Nordella sp. HKS 07: one gene and its partner. The protein of the gene in region 1 interacts with the protein of each later gene in a pairwise test. Links are inferred from orthologs where the notes say so. Each region holds a gene or a part of one and is shown in the gene's direction. Other genes may lie near its edges.

Evidence for each region.
Region 2: the proteins of hflC (region 1) and ftsH interact in binary tests that used the Escherichia coli proteins (3 or more experiments, as listed by UniProt). The link is inferred for Nordella sp. HKS 07 from one-to-one orthologs.

Annotation. Positions count from the first base shown.
Region 1 is NZ_CP049258.1:6,706,075-6,712,656, reverse strand. What follows is about bases 2,469-5,468. They hold hflC (protease modulator HflC), read left to right. Parts: upstream 2,469-3,527; coding sequence 3,528-4,409; downstream 4,410-5,468. Other genes in these bases: G5V57_RS31790 (DegQ family serine endoprotease), read left to right, coding at 4,714-5,468; G5V57_RS31795 (DUF2065 domain-containing protein), read left to right, coding at 4,422-4,619; hflK (FtsH protease activity modulator HflK), read left to right, coding at 2,469-3,531. Also shown: G5V57_RS31825 (CPBP family intramembrane glutamic endopeptidase), read left to right, coding at 1-75; G5V57_RS31820 (GNAT family N-acetyltransferase), read left to right, coding at 72-557; G5V57_RS31815 (dihydrofolate reductase), read left to right, coding at 554-1,060; G5V57_RS31810 (NAD(P)/FAD-dependent oxidoreductase), read left to right, coding at 1,076-2,365; more of hflK, read left to right, coding at 2,437-2,468; more of G5V57_RS31790, read left to right, coding at 5,469-6,186; G5V57_RS34690 (hypothetical protein), read right to left, coding at 6,268-6,582.
Region 2 is NZ_CP049258.1:696,595-703,044, reverse strand. Bases 2,497-5,364 are described here. They hold ftsH (ATP-dependent zinc metalloprotease FtsH), read left to right. Parts: upstream 2,497-2,898; coding sequence 2,899-4,830; downstream 4,831-5,364. Other genes in these bases: folP (dihydropteroate synthase), read left to right, coding at 5,085-5,364; tilS (tRNA lysidine(34) synthetase TilS), read left to right, coding at 2,497-2,768. Also shown: peptidoglycan-associated lipoprotein Pal, read left to right, coding at 1-350; tol-pal system protein YbgF, read left to right, coding at 497-1,510; more of tilS, read left to right, coding at 1,497-2,496; more of folP, read left to right, coding at 5,365-6,137; glmM (phosphoglucosamine mutase), read left to right, coding at 6,307-6,450. UniProt on the Escherichia coli protein: Acts as a processive, ATP-dependent zinc metallopeptidase for both cytoplasmic and membrane proteins. Plays a role in the quality control of integral membrane proteins.

The DNA of each region.
Region 1 (6,582 bases):
TGGGTGACGATCGCCTGCCACGCGGTATGGAACGCGATGTCGGCGGTGGCGCTCTATTCCATGGCATCGCAATGACAATCGAAATCCGACCGATCAGACCCGGCGAAGGGCCGGCGCTTCTGGTGCTGACACGGGCACTGGCGGAAGCGCATGACTATCTCGACAAGTACACGGCGACCGCGGAGGACCTCGAGCGCGCGCTTTTCGCGCCTGATCCGATCGTCGGCTGCCTCATCGCCTTCTGCGAGGGCGAACCGGCGGGCTGCGCCTTCTGGCATCGGAGTTTCACCACCGCGCGCGGGCGCGAGATCATGTATCTCGAGGATCTTTCGGTGCTGCCCGCTTATCAGCGGCGCGGCATCGGGCGGGCCTTGCTGCAAAAGCTCGCGGTCGAGGCGCGGCAGCGCGGCTTTCCCAGCATCTACTGGCTCACCATGGGCTGGAACGCCAAGGCGCAGGGGCTCTATGACCAGACGGGCGCCGTTCACGACGAGGGGATGCGCTATTACCGCTTGGCGGACGAGGCGCTGATCCGGTTCGCCGAGGCAAGGCCGTGACGCGTCCACGCATCGCCTTCGTGGTGGCGGTTGCGCGCAACGGCGTCATTGGGCGCAAGGGCGTGCTGCCCTGGCGCATCTCCTCCGATCTCAAGCGCTTCAAGCAGATCACCATGGGCAAACCGGTGATCATGGGGCGAAAGACCTGGGAGAGCCTGCCCAAGCGACCCCTGACCGGGCGGCTCAATATCGTGATCACCCGGCATCGCGATTATTCGGCAGCCGGCGCCTTCGTCGTCGCGAGCGTCGATGCGGCGCTGGCTGAGGCGCGGCGAGCGCAACCCGAAGAGATCTGCGTCATTGGCGGCAGCGAGATATTCGGCGCCTTCCTGCCCATGGCGGACCGGCTTTATCTGACCGAGGTTGAACTCGAGCCCGAAGGTGACGCGATCTTTCCGCCGCTCGATTTCGCGCAATGGCAGGAGACGTCGCGTGAGACGCATGTGCGAGCCGAAGGCGATGATGCGGGCTTCGTCCTGCGCGTGCTTGACCGGAAGCGCTAAGCCCCGCATCATTGAATGATGGTTCAATATCCGACTAATCCCGACATCGTCGTCATCGGGGCGGGGGCTGCCGGCGTCGGCGCCGGACGTGCTCTGGCCAAGACCGGCATTCCTTTCCTCATCATCGAAGCCAAGGACCGCATCGGCGGGCGCGCCTTCAGCGAAGCGACGAGCCTCGGCCATCTGTGGGACCATGGCTGCCACTGGTTCCACTCGGCGGACAAGAATGTGTTGCGCCAACTCGCCGAGGAGATCGGCCACAAATACCTGAAGAAGCCGCGCGAAGGGGTCATGAAGGCTTTCATGAACGGCGAATGGAAGGCCGAGCAGCAACACGAGGAATATGTCTGGGGCATGTTGGGCGAGGTGGCCGCCACCGGGCGTGCCGGCAAAGATGTGCCGGCGGCGAGCCTGCTCGACCCGCAGCATCCCTGGTATCCGATGGCGCGGCACTGGCTCAGCCTCATGTATTCGGCTGAGCCCGAGGAGATATCTACGCGTGATGCAGGGAGCTATGAGGACACCGGCCTCAACCTCGCGGTCGAGGACGGATATGGCGCGCTGATCGCCAGGCTCGCCGAAGGATTACCCATTGCAACGAGGGTCGCGGCGCGCAAAGTGACGGCGCGGGGAGAGGGCGTCACGGTCGAGACGGATCAGGGCACGATCACCGCCAAGGCCGCCATCGTGGCGGTACCGGCGCGCATGCTGGAGACGGGTAAGCTCGTCCTTGCAGATATGCCCGCCGACATCGCCCAGGCACTGCAGGACGTGCCCATGGGGTACTATGAAAAAGTCGCCATCGCCTTTGACGGAAAAGTGTTCGAGGGCTTCGACATGCCGTATGTCGAAATCTTTGATCCGGTGGCGCCGACGACGCACCCCCTCAATTTCGAGCTGCATCCCTTCAGAAGGCCGATCGCCATTACCCATATCGGCGGACAGTTCGCCCGCGAAATGGAGCGCGAGGGGGAGGCCGGAATGGTCGATTTCGCGCTGGCGGCGCTTGTGCGCGCCTTCGGCTCGGACTTAAGAAAAAGAGTCAAGAAAGCCACCGCAACCCATTGGTCTTCCGACATTTTTATCAATGGGGCATATTCCTGCGCCAAGCCCGGCCGGGGCCTCTCGCGCCGCAATTTTGCAAATCCCATCGCCGAGCGTATCTTCCTCGCCGGCGAGCATGTGCATCCCTCGTTCCATGCGACCGCGCATGGCGCCTTCGAGACTGGCCTTCTTGCCGCGGCTAAAGCAACAGCGGCCGCCGCCAAGGGTGCTGCGGGCGGGAAACAGACCGCTTGCGCATGAATTTGCGCATTGGACTCCGTCGCTCCAAATTCCTATATGAGCGCGACGCATAACGACAAGGGTGAGATTCAATGCCGTGGAACAAGGATGGCGGTGGCGGGGGCAATAAAGGCCCTTGGGGACAAGGTCCCTGGGGACAGGGGCCTGGAGGCCCCTCCGGCGGTAATCGCGGCCCCACGCCACCTGACCTCGACGAGCTGATCCGCAAGGGTCAGGACAGTCTCAAGAACATCCTGCCCGGTGGCGCCGGTGGGCGCGGCACCTGGGTGATCTTCGTTCTCGCCCTTCTGGCGCTCGTCGCCTTCAACAGCGTCTATCAGGTACAGGCGGATGAACGCGGCGTTGTGCTCCGGCTCGGCAGCTATACCCGCACCGTCAATCCGGGCCTCCATTTCGCCATCTGGCCGGTCGAGACGCTCGAAACCGTACAGGTCGAATCCGAACGCCAGACCTCGATCGGCGCCGTCGCCAATGAAGGGCTGATGCTGGCCGGCGATCAGAACCTGGTCGATATCCGCTTCACGGTTCTGTGGAAGATCAAGAATCCGGAAGAATATCTCTTCAATGTGAGCGACCAGGAGAAGCTGGTGAGAGTCGTGGCCGAGAGCGCCATGCGCGAAATCGTCGGCCGCACGCCGGCCGAGGAAGTGCGCACCACCGGCCGTCTCGCCGCCCAGGACCAGGTCATGGGCATCAGCCAGACCACGCTCGACAGCTATGGCGCCGGCATTCTCATCACCGGCCTCAAGCTCGAAAAGGCCGACCCGCCGGCGGAAGTGCTCGACGCTTTTGAAGAAGTGCAGCGCGCCGAGCAGGATCTCGCCCGCTCTATCAACGAAGCTGACCAATACGCCAATCAGCGCCGTCGCCTCGTCGAAGGTGAAGCCGCCAAGCTGGTCGAGGACGCCAAGGGTTACAAGGCCCGTGTGACGCTCGAAGCCCAGGGTGAAGCGCAGCGCTTCCTCAGCGTTTATGAAGAGTATGCCAAGGCGCAGGACGTGACGCGCAAGCGCATGTTCCTCGAAACGATGGAGGGCATCCTCTCCAAATCGAACAAGGTGATCATCGAAGGCGACGGTCAGGGCGTGGTTCCCTATCTGCCGCTGCCGGAAATCCAGAAACGCCAAAACAGCACGACGACGCCGGCGCAAGGAGCGAGCCAATGAACTTCTTCAAATCCTTCGGCGTCGTCATCGTCGTCATCCTGGCGCTGGTCGTCTGGTCTTCCACGTTCATCGTCGATCAGCGCAAGAAAGCGCTGGTGCTGCGCTTCGGCGAGATCAACCGCATCGTCGAGAAGCCGGGGCTCTATTTCAAGGTCCCGTTCGCAGACGAAGTGGTGCCGATCGAAAACCGCATGATCCTGTGGACGAGCGACAATATGAGCGTCCAGGTGGTGGACGGCCGGCGCTATCTCGTCGACGCCGTCACCATGGCGCGCGTCGTCAATGCGCAGCGCTTCCGCGAGACCGTGGGCGCCGACCTGACGCGCGCCTGGGACCGCATCCGCACCCGTCTCGATGCCGCCCTGCGCCAGACCTACGGCAAGCGCACCTTCGATGCGGCACTGTCCAAGGACCGCGCCGTGATGATGCGCGAGATCCGCGATCAGGTACGCGCCGAAGCGCTCAATAACGGCATCGAGATCGTCGATGTCCGCATCGTGCGCACCGATCTCATGGACGAGGTGCTGAAGAACACCTATGAGCGGATGAGCTCGGAACGCATCGCCGAGGCCAAGGACCTGCGCGGCCGCGGTGAGGCGCGCAAGATCGAGATCATGGCTCAGGCCGACCGCGCCTATACGGAGAAGCTGGCCGACGCCCAGCGCCAGTCGGAGGTCATCCGCGGCGAGGGCGAAGGGGAACGCAACCGCATCTTCGCCGATGCCTTCCAGAAGGATCCGGAATTCTTCGACTTCTACCGGTCGATGCAGGCCTATACGAACAGCCTGTCGGACCCGGGCACCACCATGGTGCTGAAGCCGGATTCGGATTTCTTCAAATATCTCGGCATGGATAAGGCCAAGCCGGCAACGCCCTAGCTGCTGGACATCATGAGCGATTTCATCACGGCCCTCGGTCTCGTCTTCGTGATCGAGGGCCTTCTTTCTGCCTTTGTTCCGGGCCATCTGAAGGCGGTGATCGCGTTGATGCAGAACACTTCCGACGATAGCTTGAGACTGGGTGGGCTCATCGCTGCGGCCTTCGGCGTGGGCCTGGTCTGGCTGGCGAGGTCGGTACTTGGATCATGAAATCGTGATCCAGCCAGCGCTTGCAGGCACAAGGCAATGGACGCTTACTCACCTGACGATGTGATGACGGAGATCTAAGGTTATGAATGGAACGGTGAAACGGGTTCTGGCCGCGGCGGTGGCTGCGCCTCTGGCGTTCGCTGCCTTTGACGGTTTCGTGCCGCAGGTGCCGGCACAAGCCCAACAAATTCAACAGCTTCCGACCGTCGCAGATCTCGCTGAGAAGCTCTCGCCGGCGGTCGTCTCGATCGCCACGACACAGAAGGTGGCGGGCGGCGTGCAATTGCAGATCCCCGAGCTGCCTCCCGATGTTCCTTTCCGCGACATGTTCGAGGATTTCTTCAAGCGCCAGCGCCCGGGCGGGAAGCCGGAACCCCGTACCGTCAATTCGCAAGGCTCAGGCTTCGTGATCGACGCCTCGGGTCTCATCGTCACCAACAACCATGTGATCGAGCAGTCGGAAGATATCAGCATCATTCTCAATGACGGCACCAATCTCAAGGCGGAGCTGGTCGGGCGCGATGCCAAGACCGATATCGCAGTGCTCCGGGTCAAGCCTGACAAGCCGCTCACCGCGGTGAGCTTCGGCGATTCCGACAAGCTCCGGGTCGGCGACTGGGTGCTCGCCATCGGCAATCCCTTTGGACTCGGCGGCTCGGTGTCGCTCGGCATCGTCTCGGCGCGCAACCGTGACATCAATGCCGGCCCCTATGACGATTTCATCCAGACCGACGCCGCCATCAACAAGGGCAATTCCGGAGGACCGCTGTTCAACCTCAATGGCGACGTCGTGGGTGTGAACACCGCCATCTATTCGCCCTCCGGCGGCTCGGTCGGCATCGGCTTCTCGGTTCCTTCCGCCACCGTCAAGGGCGTCGTCGACCAGTTGGTCAAATATGGCGAGACGCGGCGCGGCTGGCTCGGCGTGCGCATCCAGTCGCTTACCGACGATCTCGCTGAAGGCCTCGATCTCGGCAAGACACAAGGCGCCCTGGTGGCGGAAGTGACGCCGACCGGGCCCGCCGAGAAGGCCGGCCTCAAACCGCGCGACGTGATCACCGAATTCGACGGCAAACCCATTCACGAGATGAAAGACCTGCCACGGGTCGTCGCTGACACGCCGATCGGGAAGAAGGTCGTGGTCAAGGTGATGCGCGGGGGCAAGCCGGTCGAGCTTTCGGCCGAGGTCGGTCGCCTCGAGGATGGCGAGAAGGTCATCGCCGCCGCCAATCCGGAAGCGGGTGCGTCGGCGGATACGGCCGACACGCTCGGCATGAAGCTCTCCATCATCACCGACGAGCAGCGCCAGCGCTTCAAGATCGATGAGGGCCTGGAGGGCGCCATCGTCACCGAGGTCGACCCCAACGGGCCGGCGGCAGAGAAGCGCATCGAGCCGGGCGACGTCATCACCGAAGCGGGTCAGAAGTCAGTCAAGACTCCGGGAGACGTGACGGCGCGCGTCAAGGACGCCGAGGGCGCTTCGAAGAAATCGGTGCTGCTGTTCATCGCCAAGGGCGGCAAGCAGAGCGAAATGCGCTTCATCGCGGTCCGGATCAAGAACGACTGAGGCGGCCCAGTTCATAACTCGAAACGAAGAGAGCGCCGAAGCGGCGCTCTCTTTGCTTATTGATTGTATTGTTCCGCAGCTTCAGCTCGTCCCACTCTTCAGGCGGGCGTTGCACAGGCTGTAATAGCCGCCGCCCTTCTGGATCCACTTCAGGCCACCCAACGCGTTGTTGTCCTTGTTGGCGTAGTATTGCTGGAGACAGGTATGCATGCGGGCCTTGCCTTCCGGCTCGCTTGAGTATTTGGAGGAGACGGCACGCGGGAATTTGACACCGCTTGGCGCAGCGATCGCCGGCGTTTCGGGTTCGTTGGTGTAGTTGGCCTCGCTCTCCGCCGGCACCGTCTCGTCATCAGCCGCCCCAGCACCGCATTTGGCCTTGCGGAAGTCGTTCCACTT
Region 2 (6,450 bases), 6.0 Mb from region 1 along the record:
TTAATGTCGGCGACCGAATCTACTTCATCGTCGATACCTCGACGCTGACGCCGGAAGCCCAGGAGACGCTGCGCCGCCAGTCGGCCTGGCTCAAGCAGTATCCGAATGTCACCGTGCAGGTCGAAGGCCATGCCGACGAGCGTGGCACACGCGAATACAACATCTCGCTGTCGGCGCGCCGCGCCACCGCCACCCGCGAGTTCCTGATCGCCCAGGGCGTCCAGGGCAACCGCATCTCCTCGATCGCTTATGGCAAGGAGCGGCCAGTGGCCTTGTGCGACGCCGAACAATGCTATTCCCAGAATCGCCGCGCGGTGACCGTGATCACGGGCGGCGCGGTTTCGGGCTGAGTTGACGGTCCGGGACCTGTTGCCATGAGGCCACAGGTCCCGGATGATTTCCCTTCCCCCCTTATAAAGCCTCATTTTCACCGCCTTTAGAGACCAAGCCCAATAATGGGGTGCTGGGGACGGCTCGGCACAGCAGCGGTTACGCGATGAAGACATTGTTGAAGGTCACCCTTCCTGCAGCCCTCCTGATGGCCATGGCCGTCGGTGGCGCCCCCCTTGCTTCCGCCCAATCGGACGGCGAGCTGGCCGACCGCGTCGGCCGGATGGAAGATCAGTTGCAGCAGTTGATGGGACAGGTCGAGCAACTGACCTTCGAGGTCAGGCGCCTCCAGGGTCAGCGCAAATCGGGCGATCTCGGCGAGCAGCCGGCACAGGCTCAGCCGCGCAAGCGCCAACTGGCCGTCCAGGATCACAGCCTCGACAGTCAGGGCGTCGAACAGGTCGGCGACACGGAATATACCCAGCAGCCGCTGCAGACGATCGGCGACGATCTCCCGGAGGGCCAGACGCAGAAGGCGCCCGGCCCCAAGATCCTCGGCACGATTCCCAGCACGTCCTATCAGCAGGGCAATAACGGCTATCAGACGGATGCCAACAGCGAGTTCCAAGGTCAGGTGCTCGTGCCTCCGGGCGGCGGCACTGAAGGCCAGGTGCTCGTACCGCCGGCCAGCGTCGAAAATGGCGGCGGCCAAGTTCTGGTTCCCCCGGCCCATGGCGACGGCGGCAATGATCTCGTGCCCGAAAAGGTCGAGACGGTGGCGCTCGGCGCTGCGGCCTCGGCCGATCCCGAAGTCATTTATGAGCGCTCCTATGAGAGCCTGTTGCGGCGCCAGTTCGGCGACGCCGAAGTCGGTTTCCGCGGCTTTCTCGAGCAGCATCGCGACCACAGCCTTGCCGGCAACGCACAATATTGGCTGGGCGAGACCTATTATGTGCAGGGCGATTACAAGCAGGCGGCGCAAGCCTTCCTGTCCGGCTATCGCGACTTCCCGAAGAGCCGCAAGGCGGCCGACAGCCTCCTCAAGCTCGGCCTCTCGCTGAACAGGCTCGGCCAGAAGGAGCAGGCCTGTGCCGCCTATATGCAGGTGAGCTCGCAGTTCCCGAAGGCGGCCGAGGCCAAGAAGCGGGCGCAGTCGGAGATCAAGCGTGCCGGCTGCTGAGGCAGCCTCGCCGATCAGCCAAGACGCCGCGAAAGCGCTTCTCGAAAGCCTGTCCTTCCATGCCCATGTCGCGCTCGCCGTTTCGGGCGGCAGCGATTCGACGGCCCTCATGTGGCTCGTGGCGCGCTGGTCCAACACGCTCGCGCATCCGCCCAGGATCACCGTTCTCACCGTCGATCACGGCTTGCGGCCGGAGGCGGCGGGCGAATGCCGGACCGTCACAGGCTGGGCGCAGGCGCTCGGCCTCGATGCCCGCATCCTCAGCTGGACTGGCGGCAAACCCCGCAGCGCGCTCCAGGCCAAAGCGCGCGAGATCCGCTATGGACTGATGCGCGACTGGTGCCTGGCGCAGGGGGCCAGCATGCTGGTAACCGCACATACACGTGAGGACCAGGCCGAGACCTTCCTCATGCGGCTGGCGCGCGGCAGCGGAATCAGAGGGCTCGCCGGCATGCGCACCGACGAGGCCGGGCCGGTCGTTCTCGAGCGACCCTTGCTGCATACGAGCCGGGCCGAGCTCAGGGCGACGCTCGCCGCCGCCGCTCATCCCTGGATCGAGGATCCAAGCAACCAGGACGAGCGCTTCGAGCGGGTGCGCCTGCGCAAGGCGATGCCGCTCCTGGCCGAGTTCGGCCTTACCCCCGAAGCCGTGGCACGCTCGGCGGCCCGCCTCGAGCGGGCGCTGCATCCGATCGAGGAACTGGCCCGCGACTTCATGGCGCGCCATGTGGAGCTCAGACCGGAAGGTTTCGCCATGGTTGCGCTCGCCGCCTTCCGCAAGCTCGATGAGGAAGTGGCCATCCAGCTTCTCGAACGGCTGCTCGGGCGTCTGGGGGGTGGCGATGAGCCGCCGCGGCTCATGGCGGTCGAGGCCCTTCATCACAGGCTGCGGCAAAGCGGCAGCGAGGCGCGGACCCTCGCCGGCTGCCGTATCGCCCTGCGCCAGCGGCACCTGCTGATCGGGCGGGAGGCCGGCCGGATCAGCCGGACGCCGGTGCTTCTGGCTCCAGGCCAGAGCGTCCTGTGGGACAACCGGTTCAAGATCAGTGTCGGCCAGGCCTGCCGCGACGTCGTTATCCTGCCGGTGCTTGGCCTGAAAGTGCCGCGCAACCCGGCCATCCCGGCTTTCGTGCAGGATGGGCTGCCGGCCCTCCTCCAGGCGGGAGAGATCGCCGCCGTTCCATCCATCGGCTATCTGGGACAAACCGTCTCGCCCGGGTTGCAAGCGCAGGCGGAATTTCAGAAAATTGACCTTTAATGCAAGTGCGGATTGCCGCTACGCTTGGCAATCCTGGCCCGCATCCCTATGTTAGATTTAACTTTTGGGCGGCAGGATCGGCCCAAGTCTTCGGTCTTGCGCCCTGGTGCGCCCCTTAGAGAGGAACCACGTGAATAATTTCCGCAACTTCGCCGTCTGGATCGTCATCGCGATCCTGCTGTTTGCCCTGTTCAGCCTGTTCCAGGGCCAGGCCTCGCGCTCCAACAGCAAGGACATCGACTATTCGACGTTCCTCAGCAAGGTGAGTGCGGGTGAGGTGCAGACCGTCACCATCACCGAAGCCGGCTTCGGCAGCTCCTATCTCACCGGCAAGCTCAGCAACAACGATACGTTCGCGACATACGCGCCTGCCGATGACGGTTTGATCACGCTGCTCAAGGAGAAGAACGTCACATTCAACGCCAAGCCGGCGCAGAGCGACTCGTTCCTCTCCAATGCTCTGCTCTACTGGCTGCCGACGCTGCTCCTCATCGGCGTGTGGGTGTTCTTCATCCGCCAGATGCAATCGGGCGGCGGCAAGGCCATGGGCTTCGGCAAGTCCAAGGCCAAGCTCCTCACCGAACGCCACGGCCGCGTGACCTTCGAGGACGTGGCGGGCGTCAACGAGGCGAAGGAAGACCTGCAGGAGATCGTCGAATTCCTGAAGGATCCGCATAAGTTCCAGCGTCTCGGCGGCAAGATTCCGAAGGGCGCGCTGCTGGTCGGCCCTCCGGGCACCGGCAAGACGTTGCTGGCGCGCGCCATCGCGGGCGAGGCGAATGTTCCCTTCTTCACCATCTCGGGCTCCGACTTCGTCGAAATGTTCGTCGGCGTCGGTGCGTCGCGGGTGCGCGACATGTTCGAGCAGGCGAAGAAGAACGCCCCTTGCATCATCTTCATCGATGAAATCGACGCGGTCGGCCGGCATCGTGGCGCCGGCCTCGGCGGCGGCAATGACGAGCGCGAGCAGACGCTCAACCAGCTGCTCGTCGAAATGGATGGCTTCGAGGCCAATGAAGGCGTGATCCTGGTCGCCGCCACCAACCGGCCCGACGTGCTCGACCCGGCGCTGCTGCGCCCCGGCCGCTTCGACCGCCAGATCACCGTTCCCAATCCCGACATCATCGGGCGCGAACAGATCCTGCGCGTGCATATGCGCAATGTGCCGCTGGCGCCGGATATCGATCCCAAGGTGCTGGCGCGCGGAACGCCTGGTTTCTCGGGCGCCGATCTCGCCAATCTCGTCAATGAGGCGGCCTTGCTGGCGGCCCGGCGCAACAAGCGCCTCGTTACCCAGCATGAATTCGAAGACGCCAAGGACAAGGTCATGATGGGCGCCGAGCGCCGCTCGCTGGTGATGAGCGAGGAGGAACGTCGCAACACCGCCTATCACGAAGCCGGCCATGCCATTGTCGGTCTCTCGGTGCCCTATGATCCGCTCCACAAGGTCACGATCATCCCGCGCGGGCGTGCGCTCGGCGTCACCATGAACCTTCCCGAGGGCGACCGCTATTCGCGTACCCGCGAATGGTGCGAGGCGCGGCTCGCGGTGCTGTTCGGCGGCCGCGAGGCGGAACTGATCCTCGGCGGCGAGAAGAACGTCACCAACGGCGCCACCGGCGACATCCAGATGGCGACGCAGCTGGCGCGCGCCATGATCACGGAGTGGGGCATGTCCGACAAGCTCGGCCGCGTGCGCTACAACGGCAATGAGCAGGAGGTCTTCCTCGGCCATTCGGTGACCCAGACAAAGAACCTGTCAGACGAGACCGCCTCGCTGATCGATGCCGAAATCCGCAAGCTCATCGAGGATGGCGAGCGCAAGGCGCGCGAGATCCTGACAAACGGCACCGACAAGCTGCATGCGCTGGCCAAGGCGCTGCTCGAATTCGAGACGCTGTCGGGCGATGAGGTGAAGCTCGTCCTCAAGGGCGAGAAGATCCAGCGCGACGATCAGAGCGGCGGACACAAGAAGCCGGACAAGGCATCCTCGGTCCCGGTCACCGGGCGTCCGAAAAGCGGTCCGGCAACTGGCGAAATGGAGCCGCAGCCGCAGGGCTGAGGCAATCGGTCGATGCCTTCATCCCTCTCCCCGCTGCAGCGCGGAGAGGGCAGGGGCCCGACGCGAAGCGGCGGGAAGGGTGAGGGGCATGCGCTTCGAAGAGCATTCTATTTCAGATCCACTTCTCTTCTCTCGCTGCAGAACCACTTTCCGTTCGCAACTCGCGGATCTCAGGGCTTGCCCCTCACTCCTCCCATTGCTCGGCAATGGGGCCCTCCCTCTCCCTGCTGATGCGGGGCGAGGGTAAGTCGTACATGACCCTCTATCTGCGACCACTCAGCCTTCTCTATGGACCCGATGCGCGCCGGGCGATCGCGGCTGGCCAGGGCGGCGCGCTTGGCGGTTCGGATTTCATCGCCTTCACGCAAGCCGAGCTCATCGAGCGCGATGGCGCGCATGTCAGGCGAAGCGTCATTCCCTACGCCGAAGCGCGCAACCACGGCGAACGGCTCGCCTTGATCGAAAGCCCGCGCCCCGATTTCGCCGGCCTGGCGATGGGTCGGCCGAAGCTCATGGGCATCGTCAATGTCACCCCTGATTCTTTCTCCGATGGCGGCGAACTGGCAACCACTGTGGAGGCTGTCGCCCATGGTCTCGGGCTTGCCGGCGAAGGCGCCGACATTCTCGATATCGGCGGAGAATCGACCCGTCCCGGCTCCGACGCAGTCACGGCCGACCAGGAGATTGCGCGCATCCTGCCCGTCATCGGGGCCCTGGCGAAAGGCGGGCACTGCGTGTCAGTCGATACGCGCAAGCCGCAGGTCATGCGCCGCACCGCGGCGGTCGGTGCCGCAATCATTAATGACGTCTCCGCCCTATCGTACGATTCGGACAGTCTCAAAGCCGCGGCGGATGTCGATCTGCCGGTGGTCATCATGCATTCTCAGGGCGATCCGAAGACGATGCAGGTCAATCCCGTCTATGACGATGTGACGCTCGATGTCTTCGATATGCTGGCCGGCCGCATCGCCGCGTGTGAGGCGGCAGGGATACCCCGCCGGCTCATCGCAATCGATCCCGGTATCGGCTTCGGCAAGACCTTCCGCCACAATCTGACGCTGCTCAACGAGCTGACACTGTTCCACGGGCTGGGCGCCGTTCTCCTGGTCGGACTGTCGCGCAAGGCCTTCACCGGCGCGCTGACGGCTGAGAAGAATGCGGGCCAGCGGGTATTCGGTTCCGTCGGCGGCGCCCTTCATGCCGCCCTCAACGGCGCCCAGATTCTGCGCGTCCACGATGTCAAGGGGACCCGGCAGGCATTGGCGGTGGCGTTGGCAGCCGCCGATCCGGAGAGCAGCGGACTTTAACCATGAGCGTGGGATGCGAAAAAGCGGGCACCGGTTTTTCGCAAGAATCCCGCGCTAACATATAAGAATCAATCACGTTAATGAGTTTGGATCGCCTCAATCCAAACTCATCGTGATCTAGCAGGATGTGATCTGCTATAGGCTGGGTGAACTGGAGAAAAGGAAAGCCATGTCCCGCAAGTATTTCGGAACCGATGGTGTGCGTGGCGTCGCCAACCGCGCGCCGATGTCGCCCGATATGGTGATGAAGATCGGCCTCGCGGCCGGCAGCGTCTACTCCAAGGGAAGCCATCGCCATCGCGCGGTGATCGGC